DNA from 2 places in the Methylorubrum pseudosasae genome. Region 2 is predicted to be linked to the other one. Evidence: predicted binding sites of a transcription regulator. Region 2 holds the regulator's gene; the other holds the start of a gene.

Region 1 (7,884 bases), 3.3 Mb from region 2:
GAGTTCCACTCCGGCGACTTGGCGCAGGTCTTCAGGCCCCAGGCCGCGACGGCCTGACGGGTCGCCTCACCGAGCACGGCGTGGCGGTGGTAGACGTTCTCCAGGCCTTCCTCGAACAGGCAGGCGAGCGCCTCGCGCAGGCCGTAGAGCAGCGGCAGCGGCGGGGTGTAGGGGAAGTAGCCGGTCGGGTTCTGCTTCTTCTGGTCTTCCCAGTCGAAGTAGACGCGGGCGAGCCGGTCGTTGCGGCCGGACTGGCCCTCGGCGGCCTTGAGCGCCTTCTGGCTGACGCAGATCACGCCGAGGCCGGCGGGCAGCATCAGGCCCTTCTGGGAGCCGGCGATGGCGCAGTCGACCTTCCACTCGTCGGCCTTGAACGGCAGCGAGCCGATGGAGGACACGCCGTCGACGAACAGCAGGGCCGGGTGGCCGGCGGCGTCGATCGCCTTGCGCACGGCGCCGATGTTGGAGGTCACGCCGGTCGCGGTCTCGTTATGGACCACCATGACGGCCTTGATCTCATGGTTCTTGTCGGCGCGCAGGGCCTCCTCGATCTTCTCGGGCTTGGCGCCGGTGCCCCACTCCTCCTCCTGGACGACGACGTCCAGGCCGAGGCGCTGGGCCATGTCGATCCAGAGATGGCTGAACTGGCCGAAGCGGGCGGCCAGCACCTTGTCGCCGCGGGCGAGCGTGTTGGACAGCGCCGATTCCCAGATGCCCGTGCCGGAGGCCGGGAACAGGAAGATCGTGCCTTCGGTCGAGCCGAACACCTTCTTGGTGTCCTCGAACAGCGGCTTCGTCAGCGACGGGAAATCGACCGAGCGGTGATCCTCGGACTGCACCATCATGGCGCGCATCACCCGGTCCGGGATGTTGGTCGGGCCGGGAACGAACAGGTGGTTGCGTCCCGGACGTCTCGTTGCCGCCATGAGAATTTCCTCCAATTAAGTCGTTCTGGGCAGAGCGGCCCTTCGCGGCCGCGATCCCGCCCGATCCTGATGGCGAGCGCAAGCCCGCCGCGAAACGTCGTTCAGTCCCACCGCCGGTCCCACCGCAAAGCCGCGCGCAACAGGCCTTCCGCCGACCGGGACCGTACCTCTGCGATGTCGGATCGTTGACCGTCCCGGAGCGGCGAAGCGGCCGTCGTGCCGCCCGCGTCGCGGCGCGTGCAGCCGCGCCGGTCGCCTCCAAAGGACCGAACCCTCGATGCGTCAGCCCGGCGCCGCATTCAAGCGCGCTCCTGCTGCGTGTCCAGCGCTCCCATCCATCGCGGCCATTCCCACACCTCTGCCGGGTGCTGCTGCGCATGCCGGGGCACGCGCGGCGGATGACCTTGGCTGCCGTTATGCCTCCCCCGCCGGGGAATGGAAAACGGAAAAAACTGAACTGAAAAACAAAAAGATTTTCGTATGCACCGGCCGCGGGCAGGGTCTGCGGCGAGCCGTGGGCGGGCGCGGTGCCGGAAACCGGGGAGACCGCCCGCAACGCCGAAGCGGGGCAGAACGATGCACCCCGCCGTCATCAAACTGAGATCGGAATGGGATTTGGCTCTTCCCCGTCGCGGTGCGGTTGTGAAGAGCCGAGGGCGCCAGTGTCACAGGATCCGGAGTCGACCATCCGCGTTCGGACGCTCTTCCTGTCCGATCTGCATCTTGGCACCAAGGGCTGCCAAGCGGCCCTGTTGCTCGACTTCCTGCGCGACGTCGATGCCGACACGATCTACCTCGTGGGCGACATCGTCGACGGCTGGCAGCTCCGCTCGGGCTGGTACTGGCCGCAAGCACATAACGACGTGGTGCAGAAGCTGCTGCGCAAGGTGCGCAAAGGGGCGCATGTCGTCTACGTGCCCGGCAACCACGACGAGTTCCTGCGCGACTATATCGGCATGACCTTCGGCGGCATCGAGATCGCCGACAGCCGGATCCACGTCGCGGCCGACGGCAAGCGCTACCTCGTCATCCACGGCGACCAGTTCGACATGGTGGTGCGCCACTCCAAGTGGCTCGCGCATCTGGGCGACTGGGCCTACACCACGGCGCTCGCGGTCAACACCGTGGTCAACCGGATACGCCGCCGCCTCGGCCTCGCCTACTGGTCGCTCTCGGCCTGGGCGAAGCTCAAGGTGAAGAACGCGGTCAACTTCATCGGGCAGTTCGAGACCTTCCTCGCCACGGAAGCCCGGCGCCAGGGCGCGGACGGGGTGATCTGCGGCCACATCCATCATGCGGCCCACCGCGAGGTCGAGGGGCTGATCTACCTCAACACCGGCGATTGGGTGGAATCCTGCACCGGCATCGTCGAGCATTACGACGGCCGCATGGAGGTGCTGCACTACCCGACCCTGCTGCGCGAGCGCCGCGGGGCCGAGACCTTCGAGCCTGAGATCCGCCGCGCCGTCGCCTAGAGCCCCGCCCCTCACGGACAGACGAGACCCGCATGAGGCTGCTGCTCGCCACCGATGCGTGGCACCCGCAGGTCAACGGTGTGGTGCGCTCGGTCGAGCGCATGGCCGAGGCCGCCGCCGGCCTCGGCGTCGAGCCGCTGATGCTGACGCCGGCCGACTTCCCCTCCCTGCCGATGCCGGGCTACCGCGAGATCCGGCTCTCGCTGGTCACCCGCGGCCGGGTGCTGTCGCGCTGGGAGCGGCTCGCACCGACCCATGTGCACATCGCCACGGAAGGCCCGATCGGCCACGCGGTGCGCGCCGCCTGCCTGTCGCGGGGGCAGGCCTTCACCACGAGCTACCACACCCGCTTTCCCGAATATCTCGCCGCCCGCGCGCCGGTGCCGGAGGCCTGGAGCTATGCGTGGCTGCGCCGCTTCCACGCCGCAGCGAGCGGCACCATGGTCAGCACGCCCTCCCTCGAACGGGAGCTGGCGGGGCGCGGCTTCACCCACCTGATGCGCTGGACCCGCGGCGTCGACACCGACCTCTTCCGCCCCCGTGACGGCGACGACGGGGCGAACCCGTTTTCCGATCTGCCCCGGCCGATCTTCCTCTCGGTCGGCCGGCTCGCGGTCGAGAAGAACCTTGCCGCCTTTCTCAGCCTCGACCTGCCGGGCTCCAAGGTCGTGGTCGGCGACGGGCCGGACCGGGCGCGGCTCCAGGCGCTGGCGCCGGACGCGCACTTCCTCGGGGCGCTGACCGGCGAGGCGCTGGCGCGGGTTTACGCGCGTGCCGACGCCTTCGTGTTCCCGAGCCTGACCGACACATTCGGCATCGTGCTGCTCGAAGCGCTCGCCTCGGGCCTGCCGGTTGCGGCCTATCCCGTGACCGGCCCCCTCGACGTGATCGGCGGCACCGGCGCGGGCGCCCTCGATGCGGATCTGCGCGCGGCCGCACTCGCCGCGCTCGCGATCCCGCGGGAGCGCTGCCGGGCGGAGGCGATGCGCTACACCTGGGCCGAGAGCGCGCGCCAGTTCTACGACAACATCGCGACGGCCCACGCGCTCGGATCGATTCAGCGCTCCGCCCGCCAACCGAACAGCGCCCCGCTGCCGCGCCCCGGCTGAGCGAGGCCGGCATTCCCGCGGGATCGATCGGATGCCGCCGGATTCATGGCCGGGGCGCCCCTTGTCCGCGGGGTTTTGGCCCGCCCCGGGATGACGGGGGAGCGCAGGGATGCCAGGGTCCGCGCCATGGCCCCTCGACCGAAATCCGTCAAAGCCCCGCGCCCGTTCGATCCTGCGCTTGCCGCCACCTATCCGGCGGTGATCGGCTGCGACGAGGTCGGGCGCGGTGCCCTGTGCGGTCCGGTGATGGTGGCGGCCGTGTGGTTCGACCCCATCGCCTTCCCGCCGGAAATTCTGGCCCGGCTCGACGACAGCAAGCGCCTCGACCGTGCCGCGCGCGAGGCGCTGACCCCGCTGATCCGGGCGCATGCGCGGATTTCGCTCGCGGCGGGCTCGCGGGCGCTGGTGGACCGGGTGAACGTGCGCGGGGCGACCCTCAACGCCATGCGCCGGGCGGTCCTGGGCCTCGGCCTCGACGCAACCGTACTGGTGGACGGGCGCGATCCGATTCCCGGCCTGACGCAGGGTTGCCGCGCGGTGATCGGCGGCGACCGCCTCGTGCCGCAGATCGCCGCCGCCTCCATTGTCGCCAAGACGTTTCGCGATGAGATCATGCGTCGGCTCGCCCCGCGCCACCCGGCCTATGCCTGGGAGCGCAACGCCGGCTACGGCACCGCCGCCCACCTCGCCGGCCTCACCGCGCAAGGCCGCAGCCCGCACCACAGGCTCAGCTTCACGGGACGGTTCGAGACCGCGCGCGGCATCCCGGACGCGTGACGGGGTGCCGGTGGGATCTTTGCCGGTGCCGTCGTGTCTCCCCCTCCCCCCGCAGCCATGGCCGTCCGGAAAAACTCGGAAGCCGAAGGTCAGCCGAGTCGGGTTCTCGGAAGCCCTCGCGACCATGCGCTGTGCCCTTTGGCGAGAGCCGTGGGACCGGATCGGGCTTCTCCTCTCATCCGCATGACCCGCCCGCTTAACCGCCCGTTAACCCAAACTTGACTTGATCGATCTCGAGACTGCGCGCTCCCTGCGTGCCTCGATCCGATGCCGCTTCCGCCGAGGGAAGCGCCTGCGCGCCGGGCAAGCCCGGGCGGGCATAGGGGCGGGCAAGGGAGCCGGTAGGGAGACCGACATGCCGCACGATCCCATCCGAACGGGGGGCACGACCCGCCGCGCTGCCCTGCTCGGCCTCTCGGCCGGGCTGTCCGGCGGCCTCCTGGCCGGGGCCGTCCCCGCTCTGGCCTATCAGGACGACGGCGTGCGCCCGGACTCGTTCCGCGCCGCCGAGGTGGTCGAGAACGGGCACCGCTTCTTCGGCAGCGTGTCCCGCGGCCTCGCGCTGACCGTCGAGGAGGCGACCCGGCGCTGGGGCGAGCCCAACGGCTACATCCTCGGACAGGAGGCGTCCGGCGCCATCGTCGGCGGCCTGCGCTTCGGCGAGGGCACGCTCTATACCCGCAATGCCGGGCAGCGCCGGATCTACTGGCAGGGGCCGACGCTCGGCTTCGATGTCGGCGGCGACGGCGCGCGCACCATGATGCTCGTCTACAACCTGCCCGCCGTGCGCGACCTCTACCGCCGCTTCGGCGGCGTCGACGGCTCGGCCTACTTCATCGGCGGCTTCGGCATGACGGCGGTGACCGACGGCGGCATCATCGTGGTGCCGATCCGCTCTGGCGTCGGCGCCCGGCTCGGCATCAATATCGGCTACCTGAAATTCACCGGCCGCCCGACCTGGAACCCGTTCTGACCGTTTCCCGAACGATTCCGGCCACCGCCTGACGCCACGCAATCGCCCGGAGAGGGGGCAGGATGCCCTCTGCGACAAGCGCCCGCGGGTGCGGTCGCCGACGCTTAAGGCCGGAGGGAAGACACGGCGCTTGCCTCCGCGCGGGCAAGACGGGCAAAAGACGCAGCGGCCGGACCTGCCCGGCCGAGGCGGCGTGAGGGCCCCTTCGTGATCGAGACCGTGATGATCTTCGGGCTCGGCTTCCTCCTGGCGAGCCTGTGCGCCCTGACGATCCTGCCGACCGTGAGCGCCCGCGCCAGCCGTCTCGCCCGACGGCGGATCGAGGCGACCCTGCCGGTGAGCGTGTCCGAGGTCGTGGCCGAGCGCGACCATCTGCGCGCGGAGTTCGCCGTCGTGCAGCGGCGGCTGGAGCGAAAGGCCGAGGCGATCGCCGCCCGGCGCCACGCCGACATGGCCGCCATCGGGACCCGCACCATGGAGACCGAGGCTGCGGTCGCCGCCCGGATCCGCAGCGAGGCCGAGGTGGCCCGCGCCCTCGAGCGCATCGCCGGGCTCGACCGGGACCTCGCCTCGGCGCGGGCCGAGGGTGAGACGGGGCTCGCCACCCTGCACGCCCTGGAAGAGGCCCACCGCGCGATCCTCGACGATCTCAAGGCGACGCGCCGGATGCAGGCCGCGACGGTGCCATCGGGCGCCGAGGGCGAGACCGTCGGGCCTGTCTCCACGGCGGCCGAGATCGAGGCGCTGCGCGCGGAGTTGACGGCGGCTCAGGCGGCGCTGGCCGCACGCGGGAGCGACGACACCGCCGAGCTGCGCCGCCGTATCAGCGAGGTCGCCGACGCCTTGGCGCGGCACGACCGTCTGCCCCAAGATCGCTTGCCCCAAGCCGGAGCCTTTCCGGCCGCGTCTCCCGCGCTCGCCGAGAGCTGAAACGCACCGAGCGGCGCCGGCCGGGGGCCTACTCTGCCAGCATCTCTTGCCCCGTCCCGTACGAGCCCGTAAGCACCGAACCATCTTGCGTTTGCCCCGGACCCGCCTTGTTTCGAACAAGCGGGGGCATCATCGCGCCCGGATCTCCTCTCACGAATCTCTTCCCACGAACCGCGATCGAGCGAACATCATGGCTTTGAAGCTGACGCCCCTGGTTCTCGCCCTCACGGGTGCGGTCGCCGTGTTGGCTGCTCCGGCACAGGCGCAGCAGTCGAAGCGCGGCAACGAGACGCTCAAGAAGTACTGCACCGGCGATTACCTCAGCTATTGCGGCAACCTCGACCCGGACGATCCGGCCACCGATCAGTGCTTCAAGACCAACTGGGCCAAGCTCTCCGAAAACTGCCGCCGGGCGATCGACGCCTACGCGCCGCCGAAGGATTCGCAGCGCGGCAACAAGAAGAGCTGACGACCGCGCGGGACCCCGACGGAAGCGGGCGCGCCGCGCATCCATGTCGCGCGCCCCTCGTCCCGCCCGAGACGCCGTGGCCCACCTTTCGGGGCGAGGCTCCAACGGCTAAGCTCGTACCGCCCAGCCGGGAAAGACCGCCGGAAACACCGATGCCCGCCCCTTCCGCCCGCCTCTCGATCCTGATCGCGCTCGGCCTCACCCTGGCCTGCACGGCCTGTGGCCGGCGCGGCAGCCTGGAGCCGCCGGGTGCGGCCCTCTCCGAGACCGCTCCGGGGACGCGGCCCGGCGTTCCCGCCTCGGCGCGGAGCCTGCCGGGCAGCACGGTCTCCGTGGGCGATCGCGGCGCGGCCCCCGATCCGGAAGCCGTGCAGGCGGGCGACGAGCTGAGCGCCGCGGCGATCCCCGCAGGCGGCGACGGCGTTCCGGTCACGACCTCCCGCGGATCCAAGCGCGGCTACCGGATCCCGAAAGAGCCCTTCATCCTCGATCCGCTTCTGTAGCGGGCCGCCGGAACGCGCCCCTACCGAGGCCGGTCTCCGGTTCGGGGGCACACAGCTTCCGATCCTCGATCCACTCCCCTCCGGGCGTGCCCGTGAAGCGGAGTTTTGTGAGAGACACGTAGACAGCGCACCGCGCGTGGGGGCATTCGGATGCGCCGATCCCTCATCCGGCGGGCGCGGCGGCGGATTCTCCTGACATGCACCATTTCCACTACCGGGACGGGCGCCTCCATGCCGAGGACGTCGATCTGACCGCGCTGGCCGAGGAGGTCGGCACACCGTTCTACTGCTACAGCACCGCCACCTTGGAGCGGCACTACCGCGTCTTCGCCGAAGCCTTCGCGGGCGACGATGCGCTGGTGTGCTTTGCCATGAAGGCAAACTCGAACCAGGCGGTGCTCGCCACCCTCGCGCACCAGGGTGCGGGCATGGACATCGTCTCCGAGGGCGAATTGCGCCGGGCGCTCGCTGCGGGCGTGCCGGGCGAGCGCATCGTGTTCTCCGGCGTCGGCAAGACCCGTGAGGAGATGGCTGCGGCGCTCGACGCGAACATCCTCTGCTTCAACGTCGAGAGCGAGCCGGAACTCGCCGCCCTGTCCGAGGTCGCCGTCGCGCGCGGGCGCAAGGCGCCGGTCTCGATCCGCGTGAACCCGGATGTCGATGCGCTGACGCATGCCAAGATCTCGACCGGCAAGTCCGACAACAAGTTCGGCATCCCGATC
Region 2 (7,884 bases):
GCAAAGCCCATATTGGCGATGTCGCCCTGCCGCAGGTTCACCTCGGCCGGCGAGCCCGCGCCCTCCACGAGCACGATGTCCGCCTCGCCGCGCAGCCGCTCGAAGCTGTCGAGCACGGAGGCCATCAGGCGCGGCTTCCAGGCCTGGTACTCCCGCGCCCGCGCCGTGCCGATCATCCGCCCCTGCACCACCACCTGTGCGCCGACTTCGCTCTGCGGCTTCAGGAGCACCGGGTTCATGTGAACCGAGGGCGCGACCCGCGCGGCGCGGGCCTGGAGCGCCTGGGCCCGGCCGATCTCCCCACCATCGGCGGTGACGGCGGCGTTGTTCGACATGTTCTGCGGCTTGAACGGACGCACCGTCAGGCCACGCCGGGTGAAGGCACGGGCGAGGCCGGCCACCAGCAGCGACTTGCCGACATCGGACCCGGTCCCCTGGATCATCAGGGCGCGGGTCATCGGCGGTTCTTTGGTCGAGGCGCGGGCATCACGCTGCCATGGCATCGGGGCCGGGCGGCGTCGAGCCGATTTACGGCGCTCTGCGCTCGCTGCGCCGTGCCATCAGCCAGGAAAGCGCGCCCGCGGCATCGGGAATGGCGGGCACATCCGGCAGGGCAGGGCGGTCGACGATCACCACGGGAAGCCCGAGCCGACGTGCGGCCTCGATCTTCGGATAGGTCGCCGCGCCGCCGGAATTCTTCGTCACCAGCACCTCGATTCGCGCCTCGCGCATGAAGCGGATCTCGTCCGCGAGCGTGAAGGGGCCGCGGGCGCTGACGGTGACGAGGTTGGGCACCGGTAACGCATCGCCGACCGGCTCGATCGTGCGCACGACGTAAGCGTGCTGCGGCGCGCGGGCGAAGGCAGCCAGTTCCTGTCGGCCGATGGTGAGGAACACCGTTCTCGGTGCGGCGCCGAGCGCGTCGAGGCAGGCCGGCACGTTCGCCGCCGCGATCCAGTCGTCGCCGGGCTCGCGCTCCCAGGCCGGGCGGCGCACCGCGAGCAGCGGCACCGCCACAGCCCTGCTGGCCTCCGCCGCATTGGCCGAAATCCGCGCGGCGAAGGGGTGGGTCGCGTCGATCACCGCCTCGATGCCGTTCTCCGAAAGCCACCGCGCCAGCCCCTCCGCACCGCCGAACCCGCCGATGCGGGTCGGCACCGGCTCGGGCCGCGGCGCGGCGGTGCGACCGGCCATCGACAGCGTCACCGCGACATCCGGCTCGCGCGCCAGAAGGGCGACGAGCGCGCTGGCCTCGGTGGTCCCGCCGAGGACAAGGATGCGCAGGGGAGCGGCATCGGGATTCGACGTGGGATGGCGCGCAGGAGAACCCTGGTCGGCGGCTCCGGACATTCGTACAACCTGTCTCGCCCGCATCAGCCCGGCAAAGGCCGGGCGAGGTTTTCGACGTGAGACCCTTCTGCCGCGATTGCCTGACGATGCAAGCCGAGGGCGCTCTGCGCTGCCGCGGATGCGGCTCGCCGCGCCTGCTCTCGCACGCGGCCCGCGACGCCTTGAGCATCGCCCACGTCGATTGCGACGCCTTCTACGCAGCGATCGAGAAGCGCGACGACCCGGCCTTGCGCGACAAGCCGCTCATCATCGGCGGGGGCAAGCGCGGCGTCGTCTCCACCGCGTGCTATCTCGCCCGGATCTCCGGGGTGCGCTCGGCGATGCCGATGTTCGAGGCGTTGAAGCGCTGCCCCGACGCCACCGTGCTGCGGCCGGATATGGAGAAATACGCCCGCGTCGGGCGCGAGGTGCGGGCGATGATGCTGGCGTTGACGCCTTTGGTTGAGCCGGTCTCCATCGACGAGGCGTTCCTCGACCTCTCCGGCACCGAGCGCCTGCACGGGACGAGCCCGGCGCTCACGCTCGCCCGCTTCGCCGCACGGGTCGAGGCGGAGGTCGGCATCACGGTGTCGGTGGGACTGTCGGACAACAAGTTCCTGGCCAAGATCGCCTCGGACCTCGACAAGCCGCGCGGCTTCTCGATCATCGCGGGCGCGGACGCCGCGACCTTCCTCGCCGACAAGCCGGTCGGCATCCTGCCCGGTATCGGCGAAAGTGCACGAAACCGCCTCGCCTCCCTCAACATCCACCGCGTCGGCGACATTGCGCGGGTCGATCCGACGCGTCTCCAGGCATCCCTCGGGCGCGATGCGCTGCGTCTCATCGATCTCGCCGCCGGCCGGGACCGGCGGCCGGTGCGCCCGACCCGGGAGGCCAAGAGCGTCTCGTCCGAGACGACCTTCTCGGCCGATCTCACCCGGTTCGAGGATCTGCGGCCGATCCTGTGGCAGCTCTGCGAAAAGGTGTCGGCACGGCTTAAGCGGGCGGAACTCGCCGCCGGCAGCGTCACGCTGAAGCTGAAGGATGCCCGCTTCCGGCTGCGGACCCGCACCCGCGGCGGCCTGAAACCCACCCAACTCGCCGACCGGCTCTTCCGCGAGGGCGAGCCGATGCTGCGGGCGGCCTGCGACGGCACGGCCTTCCGGCTGATCGGCATCGGCGGCGGCGATCTCTGCGGCGCGATCCATGCCGACCGCGGCGATCTCGCCGATCAGGGTATCGAGCGCGTCGCCCGCCGCGAGGCGGCGCTCGACCGGCTGCGGGAAAAGTTCGGCAGCGCCGCGATTCAGCGCGGGCTCGTCTTCACCGGCGAGCCGGAGCGGCGGCGCACCTGACGCGCGGCGACTACTTCTTGCAGGTGGGATCGGCCTTCGGGTCGGCTTTGGCGAGGTCGAGCCGCGTCAGATTCCCGTCGATGGCGAAATCACCGTAATCGAGGTGCAGCCGCCCGCTGACGCCGTCCTCGTAGAGGTCGAAGGTGAGGGTGTAGATCGGCGTGCGCTCACCCGCTCCGGCGGTGAAGTAGCTCAGCGTCACCGGCCACCGGCGCATGCCGCCGTGGTCGCCCTCGCGCAGCGGCTTGTCGCGCTCGGTGTCGGCGGCGGGCGCAGCGTTCGGGCGGCCGATGATGGCCAGCGTGTCGTAGACCTTGCGCCCGTCATCCGAGCCGTCGAACACCTTGGCCGAGACTGTCGTCTCACCCGTCTTGGCCGCCTCGATCAGGCGGATCATGTGGTGGATCGGAAACAGGACCGCGCCCTCGGCCTGAAACTGGTCGCGCTTGGGCTCCTTGAGCTTCACCTTGAGCGCGTCGGCCGCCTCCGCTGTCCCGTCGACGGCCGGAGAGGGCGCGTTGTTGAGAACGGTCGTGGTGCGGAAGCGGAAGCTCTTGCCGTCGCCGTTCTCGAAGGTGGTGCTGCGCAGATCCGAGGTGCGGTCGCCGGACTCGCCGGAATTGAGCATCGTCACCTGACGCGTCTGCATGGTGTAGCCGCGGCAGGCGTCGCCCGAGAAATCGATGACGATGCGCCCGCGCACGCCCTCGACCGCCCGCGTCCCTTCGGAGCGCGCCAGCGACAGATCGTAGACCGCGCGGTGGTTGGCCAGCCGGATCGCGGCCTCGTTCGGAACCGGTGCGGCCGGCCCCGCGGCCATCGCGCTTCCCGGCATCGCGGCAAGGAGGAAAAGGGCCGGCGCGAGGCGCAGTCGCATGCGATCTCCCAAAGTCCGCTTGAAGTGGGTTGTCCACAGGCGGCAGGCCGGCGGACGACGTCCGTCACATAGTCATCCCGTCCGTCCGGACAATCTTTTTCGATCGCGCTCCCGACGCGACCGCGGACATCTCGGCGATACCAGCAGCCGCCCGGCACCCCGGCCAGCCGACCCTCACCCGATCCGGACGCTCGGAAAAGATCAAGTTTACGCAACGCGTTAACGGATGGCGGAGGATTCGCTTGCTCCGCTGCGGAAACCGATCCGTCTCACCGTCCGACGGGTCCGATTGCCGGGGGAAACCGGACCGTGAGACGCGCGGACCCTTGCTCCGCGGCCGAGCTGTCCTGTAGTCTCCACAGCGTCGCCAACGGCATCTTTGGCGTCTGTTAACCGACATGTGCAGGGCCGGATCTCGGGCCCTGGCCATGCCTGCTGTCGCCATGCGCGCCAGCCGCGCTGCCGGCCGGTCTCACGTTCAAGGATGTTTCGACGTGGAGGGGACAATGACGGAAGCGGTCCCGAGCTGGACGGATGAGCGCGTCGAGCTGCTTCGTCGCCTGTGGGACGACGGCCTGAGCGCCAGCCAGATCGCCCTGCAGATCGGTGGCGTCTCGCGCAATGCCGTCATCGGCAAGGTGCATCGCCTCGGGCTCTCCGGCCGCGTCAAGTCGATGGGTGCGGCGTCGCAGGGACGTCGCCGGGAGGGCTTGGCCGCCGAGGTCGAGATGGAGGTCGTGGTCGTCGAGGAGCCGACGCTGCCGGAGCCGCCCGCGATCGTCGCGCACAGACCCGCACCGGACTTCCCGCTGCCGCAGAAGCCTGCCCCGGAGCCGGTGGCCCTCGCGGTTTCCGAGCGGGTCACCATCATGGATCTGCGCGAATCGATGTGCCGCTGGCCGATGGGCGACCCGACCTCGCCGGACTTCCGCTTCTGCGGCGGCCGCGCGATCACGGGCCTTCCGTACTGCACCCAGCACGCGCAGATCGCCTATCAGCCGGCCGCCGAGCGCAAGCGCGACCGCCGCGTCGCCGGTTTCCGCTAAAGGCTCCAAGAGAAGACAGCTGGGCACGCCCGCGACGACGGGCGATTGCCGACGTGCACCGAGTGGGGACGGGCTTTGCCCGACCCGCAGGACCGCCCCCTAGACCAAATCCCATTGATTCCTTCGAGCCAAATCCGGTCGATCCGTTCGGATTGCGGATTTGGACTTGGCTCAAGCGCCGCGCGGGCTGAGCGAGACAGTTCCCCCTTCGATCAGGCGGAGACCGTATCACTCCGCTCCGGCGAACATCTCGTCGAACGAGTAGCCGGAGCCGCGCACGGTGCGGATCGGGTCGCTCTGGCGCGGGCGGTTGATCGCCTTGCGCAGGCGGCCGACATGAACATCGACCGTGCGCTCATCGATGTAGACGTCGTGGCCCCACACGCCGTCGAGCAACTGCTCCCGCGAGAAGACCCGGCCGGGGCTCTGCATCAGGTATTCGAGCAGCTTGAATTCGGTCGGCCCGAGATGGATCTCGCGGCCCTGCCGGCGGATGCGGTGGCTGACGCGGTCGAGCTCGATATCGCCCGCCACGAGCATGTCGGAGACGTGGGTGGGCTTGGCGCGGCGCAGGAGCGCACGGACCCGGGCGAGCAGCTCCGGCACGGAGAACGGCTTGACGACGTAGTCATCGGCGCCGGTCGAGAGGCCGCGCACACGGTCGGTCTCTTCGCCCCGGGCGGTCAGCATGATGACCGGCAGGCGTTCGGTCTCACGGCGGGCACGGATGCGCCGGCACAGCTCGATCCCCGAGAGCCCCGGCACCATCCAGTCGAGGAGTACGAGGTCGGGCGTGGTCTCGTGCAGGCGAAGGTCGGCCTCGTCGCCGCGAACCGCGACATCGACTTGGAAACCCTCCGCTTCGAGATTGTAGCGCAGCAGGGTCGTCAGCGATTCCTCGTCCTCGACGATCAGGATGTGCGCACTCGTCATCGCCCGTCTTTCCATCCGTCACGCCCGGCCCTCGAGAGAGGAGCCGGAGACGTCTCTTGATCGCCGCGCGCGCCGAAAACCTTCGGTGTCAGGTGCTCGGCGTAATCGTCGCGTAGTTCGAAGCGTCGTTCTTGGGCCGCTCGGCCGTCGGCGTCTCGCCGGTGACGAGGTATTCGATGGTTTCGGCGACGTTGGTGGTGTGATCGCCGATCCGCTCGACGTTCTTGGCGCAGAACAGCAGGTGCGTACAGAACGAGATGTTGCGCGGATCCTCCATCATGTAAGTCAGGAGTTCCCGGAACAGTGAATTGTAGAGCGCGTCGATGGCGCTGTCCCGCTCCCACACCTCGCGGGCGGCGGTCACGTCGCGGCTCGCATAGGCATCGAGCACGTCCTTGAGCTGTTCCTGCACGAGGTCGCTCATGTGCTGGACGCCGAGCACGATCTTCTGCGGCTGGGCCTGATCGCTGATCGCCACGACGCGCTTGGCGATGTTCTTGGCGAGATCGCCGATCCGTTCCAGGTCGCCCGAGACGCGGATGCCGGAGATCGTCTCGCGCAGGTCGATGGCCAGCGGCTGACGGCGTGCGATGAGGAGAACCGAACGCTCCTCGATCTCCCGCTGCAGCAGGTCGAGGCGCTTGTCGGCGACGATCACCGCCTGAGCGAGGGTGGTATCCCGGCGCACCAGCGCGTCGGTGGCATCCGTCATCATCTTCTCGGCCACGCCGCCCATCTCGGCGATGGAGCGGCGCAGGTTCTCGAGGTCGGTGTCGTAGGAGGAGACGATATGGTCGGCCATGTCGCGAATTTCCCGATCAGGCGGTCGGACGAGGGCGCTCTCAAGCTGCGATGGACATGGGTCCGGCGGAAGAGGGCGCGTCTCAACGAGGGCGCAAGGGGGCTGCGACTGTCGTGCAGTCGCGGCCGATCTCAGCCGAAGCGGCCGGTGATGTAGTCCTGGGTCTGCCGTTTGGCCGGGTTCATGAAAATCTTCGTGGTCGCGTCGAACTCGATCAGCTCACCGAGATACATGAACGCCGTGAACTGCGAGATGCGGGCGGCCTGCTGCATGTTGTGCGTCACGATGACGATCGTGAACTCGGTCCGCAACTGCTCGATCAGCTCCTCGATGCGTCCGGTGGAGATCGGGTCGAGGGCCGAGGTCGGCTCGTCGAACAGGATGACCTCGGGGCGCTGTGCCACGGTGCGGGCGATGCACAGGCGCTGCTGCTGGCCGCCGGAGAGGCCGGTGCCGGACTGCTTGAGCTTGTCCTTCACCTCGTCCCACAACGCGGCCTTGCGCAGGGATTCCTCCACGCGCACGTCGAGCTCGGCTTTCGGAAGCTTCTCGTAGAGGCGCAGGCCGAAGGCGACATTGTCGTAGATCGACATCGGGAAGGGCGTCGGCTTCTGGAACACCATGCCGACGCGCGAGCGCAGTTCGTTCAGGTCGATCTTCGGGTCCAGAACGTTCTGCCCATCGAGCAGGATCTCGCCTTCCGCGCGCTGCTCCGGATAGAGGCTGTAGATGCGGTTGAAGGTGCGCAGCAGTGTCGACTTCCCGCAGCCCGAAGGCCCGATCAGCGCGGTCACCTGCCGGTCGCGGAAATCGAGGTTGATGTCCTTCAGGCCATGGAAGCTGCCATAGTAGAAGTTGAGATCCTTGCAGGCGATGCGCACCGGAGCCTTGACGTCGGCCGGGCTTCGACCTTCGAACTGGCTGCGGATCGCGGGGGAGGCGCTCATCGGATTGTCTCGCAGGTAGGAGGTCTGTCCGGGGGGCGGCCTCAGCGCGCCCGCTGGTCCTTGATCACAAGGCGGGCCACCACCGACAGGGCCAGGATGGTGACGGTGATGAGAAGGGCGCCCGCCCAGGCCAGGCTCTGCCAGTTCGGATAGGGCGACAGCGCGAACTGGTAGATCATCACCGGCAGGTTGGGCACGCCGCCGAGAAGGTTCGCGTTGAACCAGCTGTTGTTGTTGAGCGCCGTGAACAGCAGCGGCGCGGTCTCGCCGGCGATGCGGGCGAGCGCCAGGATGATGCCGGTGACGACACCCGCACTCGCCGCCCGCCAGGTGATCGCGCGGATGACGAGGGAGCGGGGCGCGCCGAGCGCGGCGCCGGCCTCGCGCATCTGGCTCGGCACGAGACGCAGCATGTCCTCGGTGGTGCGCACGATCACGGGGGTGGCGATGATGGCCAGCGCCACCGCGCCGGCCCAGCCGGAATAGGTCCCCATCGGCCGCACCATCAGCGTGTAGACGAAAAGGCCGATCAGGATCGAGGGGGCCGAGAGCAGCACGTCGTTGAGGAAGCGGATGATGTCCGCGATCTTCGAGG

The links. Region 2 encodes PhoB, which activates phosphate uptake and scavenging genes when phosphate is short. Its sites were predicted from a motif close to TGTCATNNANCTGTCAT; they were not measured.
Region 1: the regulator PhoB is predicted to act here: its motif matches at 1,514-1,530, upstream of M2437_RS24025 (UDP-2,3-diacylglucosamine diphosphatase).

What each region holds. Positions count from the first base shown of each region.
Region 1 is NZ_JAQGDU010000002.1:4,879,670-4,887,553, forward strand. Features, by position in the region: gene M2437_RS24020 (aminotransferase class V-fold PLP-dependent enzyme) at 1-926, opposite strand, end outside; gene M2437_RS24025 (UDP-2,3-diacylglucosamine diphosphatase) at 1,589-2,401, shown strand; gene M2437_RS24030 (glycosyltransferase family 4 protein) at 2,434-3,510, shown strand; gene rnhB (ribonuclease HII) at 3,637-4,287, shown strand; gene M2437_RS24040 (DUF1134 domain-containing protein) at 4,643-5,260, shown strand; gene M2437_RS24045 (hypothetical protein) at 5,483-6,190, shown strand; gene M2437_RS24050 (hypothetical protein) at 6,381-6,659, shown strand; gene M2437_RS24055 (hypothetical protein) at 6,812-7,162, shown strand; gene lysA (diaminopimelate decarboxylase) at 7,360-7,884, shown strand, end outside.
Region 2 is NZ_JAQGDU010000002.1:1,605,242-1,613,125, forward strand. Features, by position in the region: gene M2437_RS08475 (cobyric acid synthase) at 1-458, opposite strand, end outside; gene M2437_RS08480 (cobalt-precorrin-6A reductase) at 529-1,350, opposite strand; gene M2437_RS08485 (DNA polymerase IV) at 1,407-2,684, shown strand; gene M2437_RS08490 (cell envelope integrity EipB family protein) at 2,695-3,561, opposite strand; gene M2437_RS08495 (GcrA family cell cycle regulator) at 4,068-4,607, shown strand; gene phoB (phosphate regulon transcriptional regulator PhoB) at 4,836-5,540, opposite strand; gene phoU (phosphate signaling complex protein PhoU) at 5,629-6,342, opposite strand; gene pstB (phosphate ABC transporter ATP-binding protein PstB) at 6,474-7,289, opposite strand; gene pstA (phosphate ABC transporter permease PstA) at 7,331-7,884, opposite strand, start outside.